Regions from separate parts of the Thalassospira sp. GB04J01 genome, predicted to be linked through region 1. Evidence: predicted binding sites of a transcription regulator. Region 1 holds the regulator's gene; the other holds the start of a gene.
The links. Region 1 encodes PhoB, which activates phosphate uptake and scavenging genes when phosphate is short. Its sites were predicted from a motif close to TNTCATAAAACTGTCA; they were not measured.
Positions count from the first base shown of each region.

Region 2: the regulator PhoB is predicted to act here: its motif matches at 1,319-1,334, upstream of AMM48_RS18920 (DUF2794 domain-containing protein).

Region 1 covers NZ_CCDX020000008.1:264,523-271,571, reverse strand. Annotated here, with positions in the region: gene pstB (phosphate ABC transporter ATP-binding protein PstB) at 1-389, shown strand, start outside; gene phoU (phosphate signaling complex protein PhoU) at 413-1,135, shown strand; gene phoB (phosphate regulon transcriptional regulator PhoB) at 1,153-1,851, shown strand; gene AMM48_RS06410 (cation:proton antiporter) at 1,920-3,701, opposite strand; gene AMM48_RS06405 (calcium/sodium antiporter) at 4,011-4,973, shown strand; gene AMM48_RS06400 (SDR family oxidoreductase) at 5,068-5,838, shown strand; gene folB (dihydroneopterin aldolase) at 5,896-6,381, shown strand; partial or broken gene uvrC (excinuclease ABC subunit UvrC) at 6,923-7,049, shown strand, end outside.
Region 2 covers NZ_CCDX020000018.1:51,928-56,445, reverse strand. Annotated here, with positions in the region: gene AMM48_RS18930 (tetratricopeptide repeat protein) at 1-291, opposite strand, end outside; gene AMM48_RS18925 (hypothetical protein) at 784-1,209, shown strand; gene AMM48_RS18920 (DUF2794 domain-containing protein) at 1,380-1,736, shown strand; gene AMM48_RS18915 (tetratricopeptide repeat protein) at 1,749-2,519, shown strand; gene AMM48_RS18910 (glucose/quinate/shikimate family membrane-bound PQQ-dependent dehydrogenase) at 2,599-4,518, opposite strand, start outside.

The sequences.
Region 1 (7,049 bases):
TCGTCATGACCTCGCTCGAACGTGCGGGCTTGCTTAAGGAAGTCAAAGATCGTCTTCAGTCGCCGGCAACCGGACTTTCCGGTGGTCAGCAACAGCGCCTGTGCATTGCACGCGCGGTTGCCGTCAGCCCGGAAGTCATCCTGATGGATGAGCCGTGCTCGGCACTTGATCCGATTGCGACTGCCAAGGTCGAAGAATTGATTGATGAATTGCGTTCGAACTACACGATCGTGATTGTGACCCACTCCATGCAGCAGGCTGCACGTGTGTCGCAACGCACGGCTTTCTTCCATCTTGGAAAGTTGGTTGAAGTTGGGGAAACCGATCAGATTTTCACCAACCCAAAAGACGAACGCACCAAGGGTTACATCACCGGCCGCTTCGGTTAAGCGCCCGCAGGAGAGCGATTTAAATGGCTGACGACAAAACACATATCGTGAGTTCGTTCGACGAGGAACTGACCCGTCTGAACAACATCATCTCGCAGATGGGCGGGCTTGCGGAAAGCCAGCTGATCTCTGCAATCCGCTCCATTGTCAAACGCGATTCGGAACTGGCTGAAAAGGTCATTATTTCCGATCATCGTATTGATATGCTTGAACAGGAAGTTCAGGATTTTGCTGTCCGTCTGCTGGCCCTGCGTCAGCCGATGGCAGACGATCTGCGTCAGGTGGTGACAACCCTGAAGCTGTCAAACGATCTGGAACGAATTGGCGATCTTGCGAAAAACATCGCCAAGCGCGCCCAGGTCCTTAATCAGATCCCGCCGATCCGCCCGGTTCAGGTCATCCCGAACATGGCGCGTCTGGCACAGGAAATCATCAAGGACGTTCTTGACGCCTATATCGAAGGCGATGCGGAAAAGGCACAGCGTGTCTGGGCCCGCGATCAGGAAGTCGATGACATGTACAATTCGCTGTTCCGCGAATTGCTGACCTACATGATGGAAGACCCGCGTAACATTACCGCATCGACGCACATGCTGTTCATTGCCAAAAACATTGAACGGATTGGCGACCATGCGACCAATATCGCCGAGACGATTTACTATCGGATCAAAGGCGAAGACCTGCCGACAGATGGTCGGCCAAAAAACGATGCAGCAAACTTTGCTGTTGTCGAACCGAATGAGTGACACTGGAGCATAGGAAGATGGACCCAACGGTTCTAATCGTCGAGGACGAAGCCGCAATCGTGACCATGTTGCGCTACAACCTCGAACGCGAGGGGATGCAGGTTGTCGAAGCCGGGGACGGTGACGAAGCGTTGAAAATCATGGCCGAAACCCATGTTGATCTGGTTCTTTTGGACTGGATGTTGCCGGTCATGTCGGGGATTGAGGTCTGCCGTCAGATCCGCCGTAAACCTGAAAGCCGCGATGTGCCGGTGATCATGGTGACCGCGCGCGGTGAAGAAGGCGATCGCATTCGCGGCCTTGATACCGGGGCCGATGATTATGTCACCAAGCCGTTTGCCATTGGCGAATTGCTGGCCCGTATTCGTGCGCTGTTGCGCCGGTCCGGTCCGGCGCAACCACAAGGGCAGTTGATCTATTCCGATATCGAAATGGATCTCGCCGCCCACCGTGTCAGCCGCAATGGCAAGGCCATCCATCTGGGTCCGACGGAATTCCGTCTGCTGCGCTATTTCCTTGAGCATCCGGGCCGGGTTTTCTCACGCGAACAACTGCTTAACGCGGTCTGGGGCCCGAACATTTATGTCGAAACCCGCACAGTTGATGTCCATATCCGCCGTCTGCGTAAGGCGCTTAATGACGTCAAAGGGACCCGCGACATCATCCGCACCGTGCGTGCGGCGGGCTATGCACTGGACTCAGAAACCGCTGCGTAGTTCACCCAAACCTGTTTTGGCGACCTGAAGATAGAAACCCCCATCGCGTTTTGCGTGGGGGTTTTGGTTTATTTGCCGTCTTTTTTGGCTTTTGGTGTTTTGGGGCCAGAGCCAGACGCAGGCTTAGCCGAGCCTGCCGCTTCGGCCTTGCGGCGCTGCGTACGCGGGGCCAGCTCATTCATCAGCAACATGTCAGCACGTCGGAACTTGGCGATTTCGGCATCAATTTCTTCTTGCGGCACATCGCAGGCCGCCAACACATGATCTGAAAGCCGCAACCCGGTTTCAAGCACCTCGGGAATGGCCGCATCCGCCCCACTGCGCGACAGCGGCCCGATATGGGTAATGTCCTGTGCGCGGGCAAAGATTTTCAAATGCGGATAGTAATGACGGAGCAGGGCAACGGCTTTTTCGGTCGCATGCGGGTTTCCCAATGCAACGACCGCAATTTTTGCTTCGTCTGTGTGCGCAGCCCGGAATGTTTCCGGTCGTGACCCATCGGCAAAATACACCGGTAATCCTTCGGCCCGCCCGCGTGAAACCTGTAGTGCATCGCTATCAAGAACCACATAGGGAATGTTGCGGGTTTTTAACAATCTCGCCAAAACCCGACCAACACGTCCGCACCCGATGACCAGAACATGCTGCTGGAGCCCCTCGGTTTCGGCTTCAATCGGGCCAAGCTGGTCGTCTTCTTTGGGATGGAGCTTTTCTTCAATGCGTTGCCCGATGGTCATCAATGTCGGGGTCAACGCCATCGAAAGGGCAACCACCGGGATCATCACCGCGACAAGATCTGGCGCAATCGCGCCATTTTGTGCGGCCAGTGCCAGCATGACAAAGGCAAACTCGCCGCCGGCGGCCAAACTCATGCCAACACGCAACGCCGACCCTTTTTCAAAGCGGGCCATCAATGCCAGAACAAACAGAAGGCCCGTTTTCGTGCCAATCAGCGCAATCAGCCAAATGACAATGGTGCCAAACTGGGTAAACACAATATCGGCATTGACCGACATGCCCACCGACATGAAAAACAGCGACAGGAAAACACCGCGAAACGGGGTGATGTCGGCCTCAATCTGATGGCGAAATTCGGTCTCAGCCAGCATCACACCGGCGATAAAGGCGCCAAGTGCCATCGAAAGTCCGGCAACTTCGGTCAGCGTGCTGGCGGCCAGAACAACAAACAATGTGCCAATGGCAAACAGTTCCGGGTTCTTAAGAAGCGCGATATAGCGAAACAGGCGCGGCAACAAATAGCGCCCGACCAGCAATAAAACACAAACCGCCCCAATCCCGGTCAGAATGCTGACCCATGGGCTGGTTTCGGTTCCAGCATCCCCTGCGGCCTGCACCATGATCAGGAACGGACCAACCGCCACATCCTGTATCAGCAAAATGGCAAGGGCGGCCCTCCCAAACTTTGTATGGAGCTGCCTATCGTCGGAAAGCTGTTTTAAAATGATCGCGGTCGATGATAAGGCCAACGCGCCGGCAATCACCACGGCACTGGGCACGCTAAAGCCAAGGACGGCCAACCCGGCAAACAGCACCGCCATCGAGACGCCAATTTGGAACAGGCCAAGCACGGCAAACCGCCCGCCAATCACGCGCAGACGTTCGCGCGACAGCTCAAGCCCGATCATGAACAACAAAAACACAACGCCAAGTTCGGCAACCGTCGCAATGTCCTGACGCTCATTGATCAGTCCGAACCCGAACGGGCCGATGCAAAAACCGCCAATCAGAAATCCGATGATGGAATTTGCCCGCAACCTATGGGCAAGCGGCACGGCGATCACCGCCGCCGTCAGGATCAGGAATAACTCGAACAGAACGCCGTGATGCATGGTTTGATTGGCCCAACACGCGGTTAAATATTTGAAATTACCAAGAATACTAGAATAACGAAAATAACCCCGCCCGTCTCATGGAAATCTGATCGACAGGCGGCAGCCCCCGCACAACAGCAGAATGCGTGACATTGATGGCTTTGATGCATGGGGACGTGATTGTTGTGACAATTGTCATGTCCTGATGACTTGCCATTCATCTTGCGGAATGCCATGTTCCGCGGGCCCAGATGGGCCTGAATTGGATGGGCCTGAATTACCGGTTGGGCCTGAATTAACGATATAATCAATACGAGCAAACACATCTTGGAACAGTTGATCCCTTATATTCAGATTATCGCCGGTCTTGTCCTTTTGACCGCGGGTGGCGAATTCATCGTTCGGGGGGCTGTTGGCCTTGCCCTTTTGATGGGGGTGTCCAAGGTTATTGTCGGCTTGACCATCGTGGCGGCGGGCACGTCCGCGCCGGAATTTGTTGTATCGCTGAACGCATCGCTCAAAGGTACTGCCGATATCGCGATGGGGAATGTGGTTGGATCAAATATCGCCAATATATTGCTGATCCTGGGGGCCGTGGCCTTGCTTAAACCTATTGCAGCAGGCCGTGTAACGGTTGTGCGCGATGGTGGGGCGATGTTGCTGGGCACGCTCTTGTTTATCGGGCTGTGCATGTTTGGCGTGATTGAACGCTGGGCCGGGGCGGTGATGCTGTGTGTGTTGGTCGCGATCTGGTACTTCACCTATAAGCACGACAAAAACATGCCTAGCCACGCCAGTAACCTGCACGAAGAAGAGGTCGATGAAGTCGGCGAGGTGCCCTCAGGCTGGTTCAAGCCGATCATTGCAACCGTGATCGGGATTGTCGCCTTGATGTTTGGCGCGGAATGGCTGGTCGATGGTGGTGTGACGGTCGCCCGTGAGTTTGGTGTCTCCGAGGCGGTAATTGGCCTAACCCTTGTGGCTTTTGGCACATCCTTGCCCGAACTTGCCGCCTCCATGGTTGCCGCATTCCGCGGACATTCCGATGTTGCGCTTGGCAATGTGTTTGGCTCAAACCTGTTGAACCTTCTGGTGATCATTGGCGGCGTTTCGCTGATCACGCCGATACCGGTTCCGGCTCAAATCCTGGCGTCTGACCTTTGGATCATGCTGGCGGTGACGGTTGCGCTTTTGCTGGTGACTTTTGCGTTCCGCAAACTGTCGCGCAGTGCCGGTGTGGTTTTCGTGATCGCCTATTTTGTCTATGTCTTCCAGCTGGTCGCGGCGTAAAAGATGGGTGGGGTGCGGTATTGGCCCCCAAAAACATCTGATGCAAAATAACGATGCCATGAAGTTTGATGTGACATAACGGGGCGATGCCAGAATGACGGATCATGTGCCAAAAACAGTATTGATTACCGGGGCCGCCAAACGCATTGGTCGCGCACTCGCACTTGATCTGGCGAACAACGGCTATGACATTGCGCTGCATTGCCATCATTCGCGCAAAGATGCCGAACATCTGGCCGATGAAATCCGCGCCCTTGGGCGACGCACCTGCGTGATCTCTGCTGATCTTTCCAACGAGGATGATACCCATCGCATCCTGCGCGAAGCCAAGGCCGCCCTTGGTCCGATTGGCATTCTGATCAATAACGCATCGACCTTTGAATATGATGACGTCAAAAGTGCAACGCGCGAAGGATGGGACCTTCATATGGAAGCCAACCTGCGCGCACCCTTTGTCCTAAGTCAGCAATTTGCCAAACGCCTGCCAGACGATTGTCAGGGCCTGATCATCAATATGATTGATCAACGGGTGTGGAATCTTAATCCGCATTTCATGACCTATACCCTGTCTAAAGCAGGTCTTTGGACCTTGACCCAGACCATGGCACTGGCCTTGGCACCAAAAATACGTGTCAATGCCATCGGACCGGGCCCGGCATTGCCTAGCACCCGACAAACACAGGAAGTTTTCGATCAGCAATGTGCGAAAACACCCCTGAAAGTTGGGACAAACCCGCAAGAGATTTGCGACGCGGTTCGATTTTTCCTTGCCGCGCCGGCCATCACCGGGCAAATGTTAGCCCTTGACGGCGGGCAGCATCTTGATTGGGCGCCCAGTGGCGACGATGACACGCCAGAAGAATGATGTCGGATGCGGATCTGACATCTGGCCGCAGATAGCAGCACAAGGAAGACCGGAAATATGACCGCAGGCCTCAAACAGGACGCCAAGATTACCACGTTGCCCTTTGCGGATTTGTCCCATACGGACCTCCGCCAAACGGACTTGCCGGGCACAGACGTGCCCGATACAGACTTGGCGGTCAGCCTGCGCCGCGTCTTTGTGCGCGATATGGTGATGCATACCTCGATCGGGGTCTATGATCACGAAAAGGAAGCCCCCCAACGTGTGCGGATCAACCTTGATCTGGCAGTACTCGAAGGCGACGGGGTGCAGAATGATGATATTTCCACCGTTCTGAGCTACGAAGATCTTGTCGTTGGTACCCGACGTATTTGTCAGGATGGTCATGTGAACCTTGTGGAAACACTTGGGGAAAAACTGGCCGACATGTGTCTTGCCGACAGACGCGTGCGCAAGGTGATCGTTCGGGTTGAAAAGCTCGACGTCTTTGAAGACGTCAGCGCGGTCGGTGTCGAAATCGAACGGCACAATATCACCCGTTGATTATCGTCCCGATCAGGCAAAAAATTTACTTTTTCACAAACTGCGACCATGGGACTCTGTGATTCCTCTAGGGCGAATCGTGTTTGTCCTTATGCACAAGCATTTGGCAGGTTGGAATCAAAGGGAAATATTCATTTTTTACGACTCTATTACCGAATGATTTCAGGTTGACAGTTTTTTTATTGTTTTAAAACAAATACTTAGTTGATTTGCCCAATATTTGGGCACTTCATAGAACGTTAAGACTCTCAAGGGGTGCAGACAATAGCCCCCGCATTACCCACATAGTTATCCACAGTCTTGGTGGACATCTTTTTTCCGGGGCGATTCCCTCTGTGCCTGTTGCGATGTTAATCTTTTCGGCTATGTTCGAAACGCCTGACGAACTGTGACAGCCGTCACAACTTTGGATGTATTTTCCTGACTTCGGAGACCCTTGATGAAGCCACCTGTTTCCTCCGACATGCCCGGCGGGGATGACGCCCCGAAACGGGAAATCGGATTGTCGCTTGATGGTGACACGCTCGAAGGTGGGGCCGCACGGGGTGTCGAGGCGATCAAGAATGCGCTTAAAACCATGCCGGGATCGGCGGGCGTTTACCGCATGCTTGATGACAAGGATCGCGTTCTTTACGTCGGCAAGGCCAAGAACCTTAAAAAACGGGTGG
Region 2 (4,518 bases), on a different contig from region 1:
ATGTCCAAGTGCGACAAAGTCCGCATTACCATCAGCAATGATGGAATCAAGTGCGGCGAGTGCGGCATCCTGATTGTTCTCGCCTGACTGGGTCAGGTCAATTGCGTTGGCAAGACGCGTACCATTTTCAATGCTGGTGCTGTGTTCGTACGTTTTCCAGCCTTCGCGACCAGCAACACCCAGCACGATGACTGCGGCGACGCCAATCACGTATTTACCGTATTTGCGCCACAGCGCTTCGCTGCGTTCACGCTTCAGGTCTTCTTCGACTTCCTGGAAAATATCAACCACGAAAACGGCTCCAATCCGGTCACAAGAAAGCGGGCAACTTGCCCGCTTATCAGAATTAATTCCGGCAAGGATTTAACGCGCCTGCATACAAGGGGTCAAGTCTACTCAACGTCATTCACACCTTTATGCCGATTATTTTGCCTTCTGGGCGCTTTCAAGCCAGATTAGGCAACCAGACAACGCCTGTGTCGTTGCAGAACAAAGGGCGGTAAGAATTGCCTGACACCCCGCAAAAACACGTTTTGACTGGCAGTTTAGGTCGTACTGGACGGCCATTTACCAAGAATTGCACACACCGCTTGCTCGCCCCGGCCCCTAATATCAATCTTAGAAACGCCCAAACGCCTAAAAATCCTGTTCGCAGCGACCATATGACCGATAGTTGCCCCAACCCGACACATTTCGGCACGCTACTTGCTTTGATAGGTTTCAAGGGAACAGAGTTTTAAATGTCATCGGTCAAAATTGCCCGGTGGCGGGACGGAGACCACCATGAAACGTCGTCAAATTGTTCATAGCCGGGCTGATGCCAAGCGCGTCATTCGTCAACGCATCCTTGCCGGGCTGTTTGCCGCACTACTGGGTACGGGCGTATCAGGATGCAGCACAACCATGTCTGATATCGCTGGAACCAGCCTGTTTACCGGTGCTGAGTGGTATCTGGCTTTTGATGTCGTCAGCATCATCAACACCGACAAAACCCTGGTCGATCATGTGGTCTCGCTTTCAACCGGGCAGGATTGCTCCACCATTCGTAAAATTGATGGCAAATCCTACTGCAAAAAAGACCCGATTCCCGAACCGCCGCTTTACTGTTACCGGTCGCTTGCCGCTGTGAGCTGCTATCGCACACCAGACCCATACAATACAGGTGCGCAAACGCTTGATTGGCCACCGACCCGCTCGCGCAGCCTGTAACAGTCTGTTCGAGAGCACTTTTTTCCTCATGCCCAATCCTGTCGTTGATTTCAGAACCGTGCCTTATTTGGTCATTGAAACTTGAGGCGAGGATAAATCCACGCTACCGTGTCATATGACAGTCACATCTGGATGCTGTCGGTCTGAATGCAACCTCGCCGGAGCATGACATGGGAACATTGTTCGATTTGGCCAAATACCGCAAAGCCAAAAGCTTTGTCCATTTTGACCGGGCTGAACTTATGAGACTCATGAACACCTATTCACGTCAGGTTGCAGGCGGCGCATGGCGCGATTATGCCATTGACCACCTTGATGGCATGGCGATGTTTTCCATTTTCCGATCAACCCATGAAACACCGCTTTTTCAAGTCATCAAACTTGGAGCCGAGCATAAAAATGCAGGCCAGTATCTCGCCCTTCACAGCGGTGAGCGGATCAAGCAAAGCTCGGACATTCTCAAAGTTCTAGATGCCATCGAAGGCCGCGCGCGCAAAGTGGTCCCACTCTTCAAATCCAACTCCTGATCGGTCATTTTTTTGATATCTCTGCGTAGTCACCGCCCCCATGGTTGGGCAATTGCCCTTGTCGCAAGCTTTCTGCTTACCCCACAATTTGCCCCTAACAATGCACACGCCAATACGGCGGGTGGCGATTATCAATCAGGATATCGTGCCTATCAGGCGGGTAATTATGAAATGGCACGCGCGCAATGGCGACTGGCGGCGCAGAATGACGACCCACGTGCGCAATATGCGCTGGGTCTGCTGTATTATCGCGGCAACACTGGCCCCGCCAATTACGAAGAAGCCGCCAAATGGTTCATGTATGCCGCACAGGCCAACCATGCTGGTGCGATTTACTATATCGGGGTACTTTATTTTAATGGTTGGGGGCTGAACTACGATCAGTTCAGGGCAACGGAATACTTTAAACGTGCCCTGCGCGCCGCACCAAACAACAGCAATGCGGCCTATCTGATCGGGGCGCAATATTATCATGGCCGTGGAGCCCAGCAAAACTACGTCGAAGCCGCCCACTATTTTGAAATCGCTGCCAAGGGAAACATGCATGCGGCCCAGTTCATGTTAGGGGCCATGTATGAACGCGGCTGGGGTATCGCGCAAAACTATGCCGAATCCTATTATTGGCTCACGCGGGCTGCGCGCGGCAACATCACCTTTCCCCCCGGCGCAGAAGAAAAAGAAAAGATGGATGCAAAAGCCGCCGTCACATCCCTTGAGCAACGGCTGCGCCCCGAAGAAATCAAACGCGTCCATGACCGCCTGAAAAACGAAGCCGCGCAATAGATATACAGCTATGGCCAAAACACAACAAAGGCACCTGCGATAACAGGTGCCTTTGTTGTTCTAAGTCTGGCGTACAGGTTTATTCCGCCAATTTGTAAGCAATCACGTAATCGCCGGGCGTCGTCCCGATGGACCCATGTCCCCCGGCAACGATCAGCACATATTGCGTCCCGTCATCGGTTTCATAGGTCATTGGGGTGGACTGCCCACCAGCCGGAAGCCGTGTTTCCCAAAGCTGATCACCTGTCGAGACATCATAAGCACGGAAATAGTTGTCCACCGCGGCACCAAGGAACGCCACGCCCCCCTTGGTCATGATTGGACCACCAATACCGGGCACACCGAGTTTAAACGGCAAAGGCAAAGGCGTCATGTCTTCGACCGTACCGTTTTTGTGCATATAGGCAATCTCGCCCGTGCGCAAATCGGCCCCCGCAACATAGCCCCAAGGCGGGGCCTGACATGGAATGCCAAGCGGGGATAGGAACGGCCCCATGCTGACTGCGTAGTCGGCACCTTCATTTCGGTTGATGCCCATTTCGCTGGCTTTTTCCGTACCACGGGGCGGCACTTCGGCACGCGGGATCAATTTTGAGGTAAAGGCAAGATAGGTCGGCATGCCAAACATCACCTGACGTTCCGGATCAACCGCAACACTGCCCCAGTTAAAGGTCCCGAAATTCCCAGGATAAACCAACGTGCCCTGCAAGGATGGCGGGGTATAACGCCCTTCATATTTCAACTGATGGAACGCGATACGACACGCCATCTGATCAAACAGGGTCATGCCCCACATATCCTTTTCGGTCAGTGGATCAGGCATAAAGGTCAAATCAGAAACCGGCTGTGTTGGTGCAGTAAAATCTTCAGGGATCGCCCCACCGGGTGCCGGGACCTCTTTGACCGGGATGATCGGCGCCCCGGTCCGGCGATCAAGGACATAGATATCGCCCTGCTTGGTCGGACCGACAAGGGCCGGAACTGTTTGACCATCCTGTGTGATATCAATTAACGCCGGTTGGGCCGGAACATCCATATCCCAAAGATCATGATGGACGGTCTGACGCACCCACTGGACCTGCCCGGTTTCAAGGCTAAGCGCGACGATTGAGGATGAATAGGTTTCAACATTCTCATCACGGTTCATGCCAAGCTGATCGGGCACCTTGTTGCCCAGCGGCACATAGATCATGCCAAGGGCCTCGTCCGCACTCGACACGGACCAGCTGTTGGGCGAATTGGCGGTATATGTCTGCCCATCAGGGATCGGCTCGGTCTGGTCCGGATTGCCAGAATCCCAATTCCAGATCAACTCGCCGGTATTAATGTCATAGGCGCGAATGACACCGGACTGCGACTTGGTGGAGTAGTTATCATTCACCGCCCCGCCAATAATGATTTTGCCAGCCGCTGCTACCGGCGGTGACGTCGAATAATAATACCCCTCGGGGTTATAGGGCATGTTTTCTTCAAGGTGCACCGTACCTTCGTCGCCAAACGACGGGCAAACCTCGCCCGTGTCCGCATCAAGCGCGATCAGACGCGCATCCGATGTCGGCAGGAAAACACGTGCCGTACATGGCCCATTTTCCGTTACCGCCGGGTCTTTGTAATAGGTCACACCGCGACATGTCTGATGCTGACGATCCGGGTTTTGCGGAATGCCGGGATCATATTTCCACTTTTCCTGCCCGGTCTTTGCGTCAATCGCAATTGCCCAGCTATGCGGTGTACACAGATAAAGCGTTTCACCGACCTTAAGCGGGGTCACCTGATAGGTGGTTTCGGGCACATCATCAACGCGCTTCACGTCACCTGTCTGATAGACCCACGCCTGCTCCAGCGATGCGACATTATCCACATTGACCTGATCAAGTGGTGAGTACCGCTGTCCAAATGGCGTGCGGCCATACTGATGCCAATCGCCATCGGGAACCGTGCCACCATATGCCGGACTGCTTGCGACCGGCTCACTTGGCAAACGTCCGGCGATTTCATG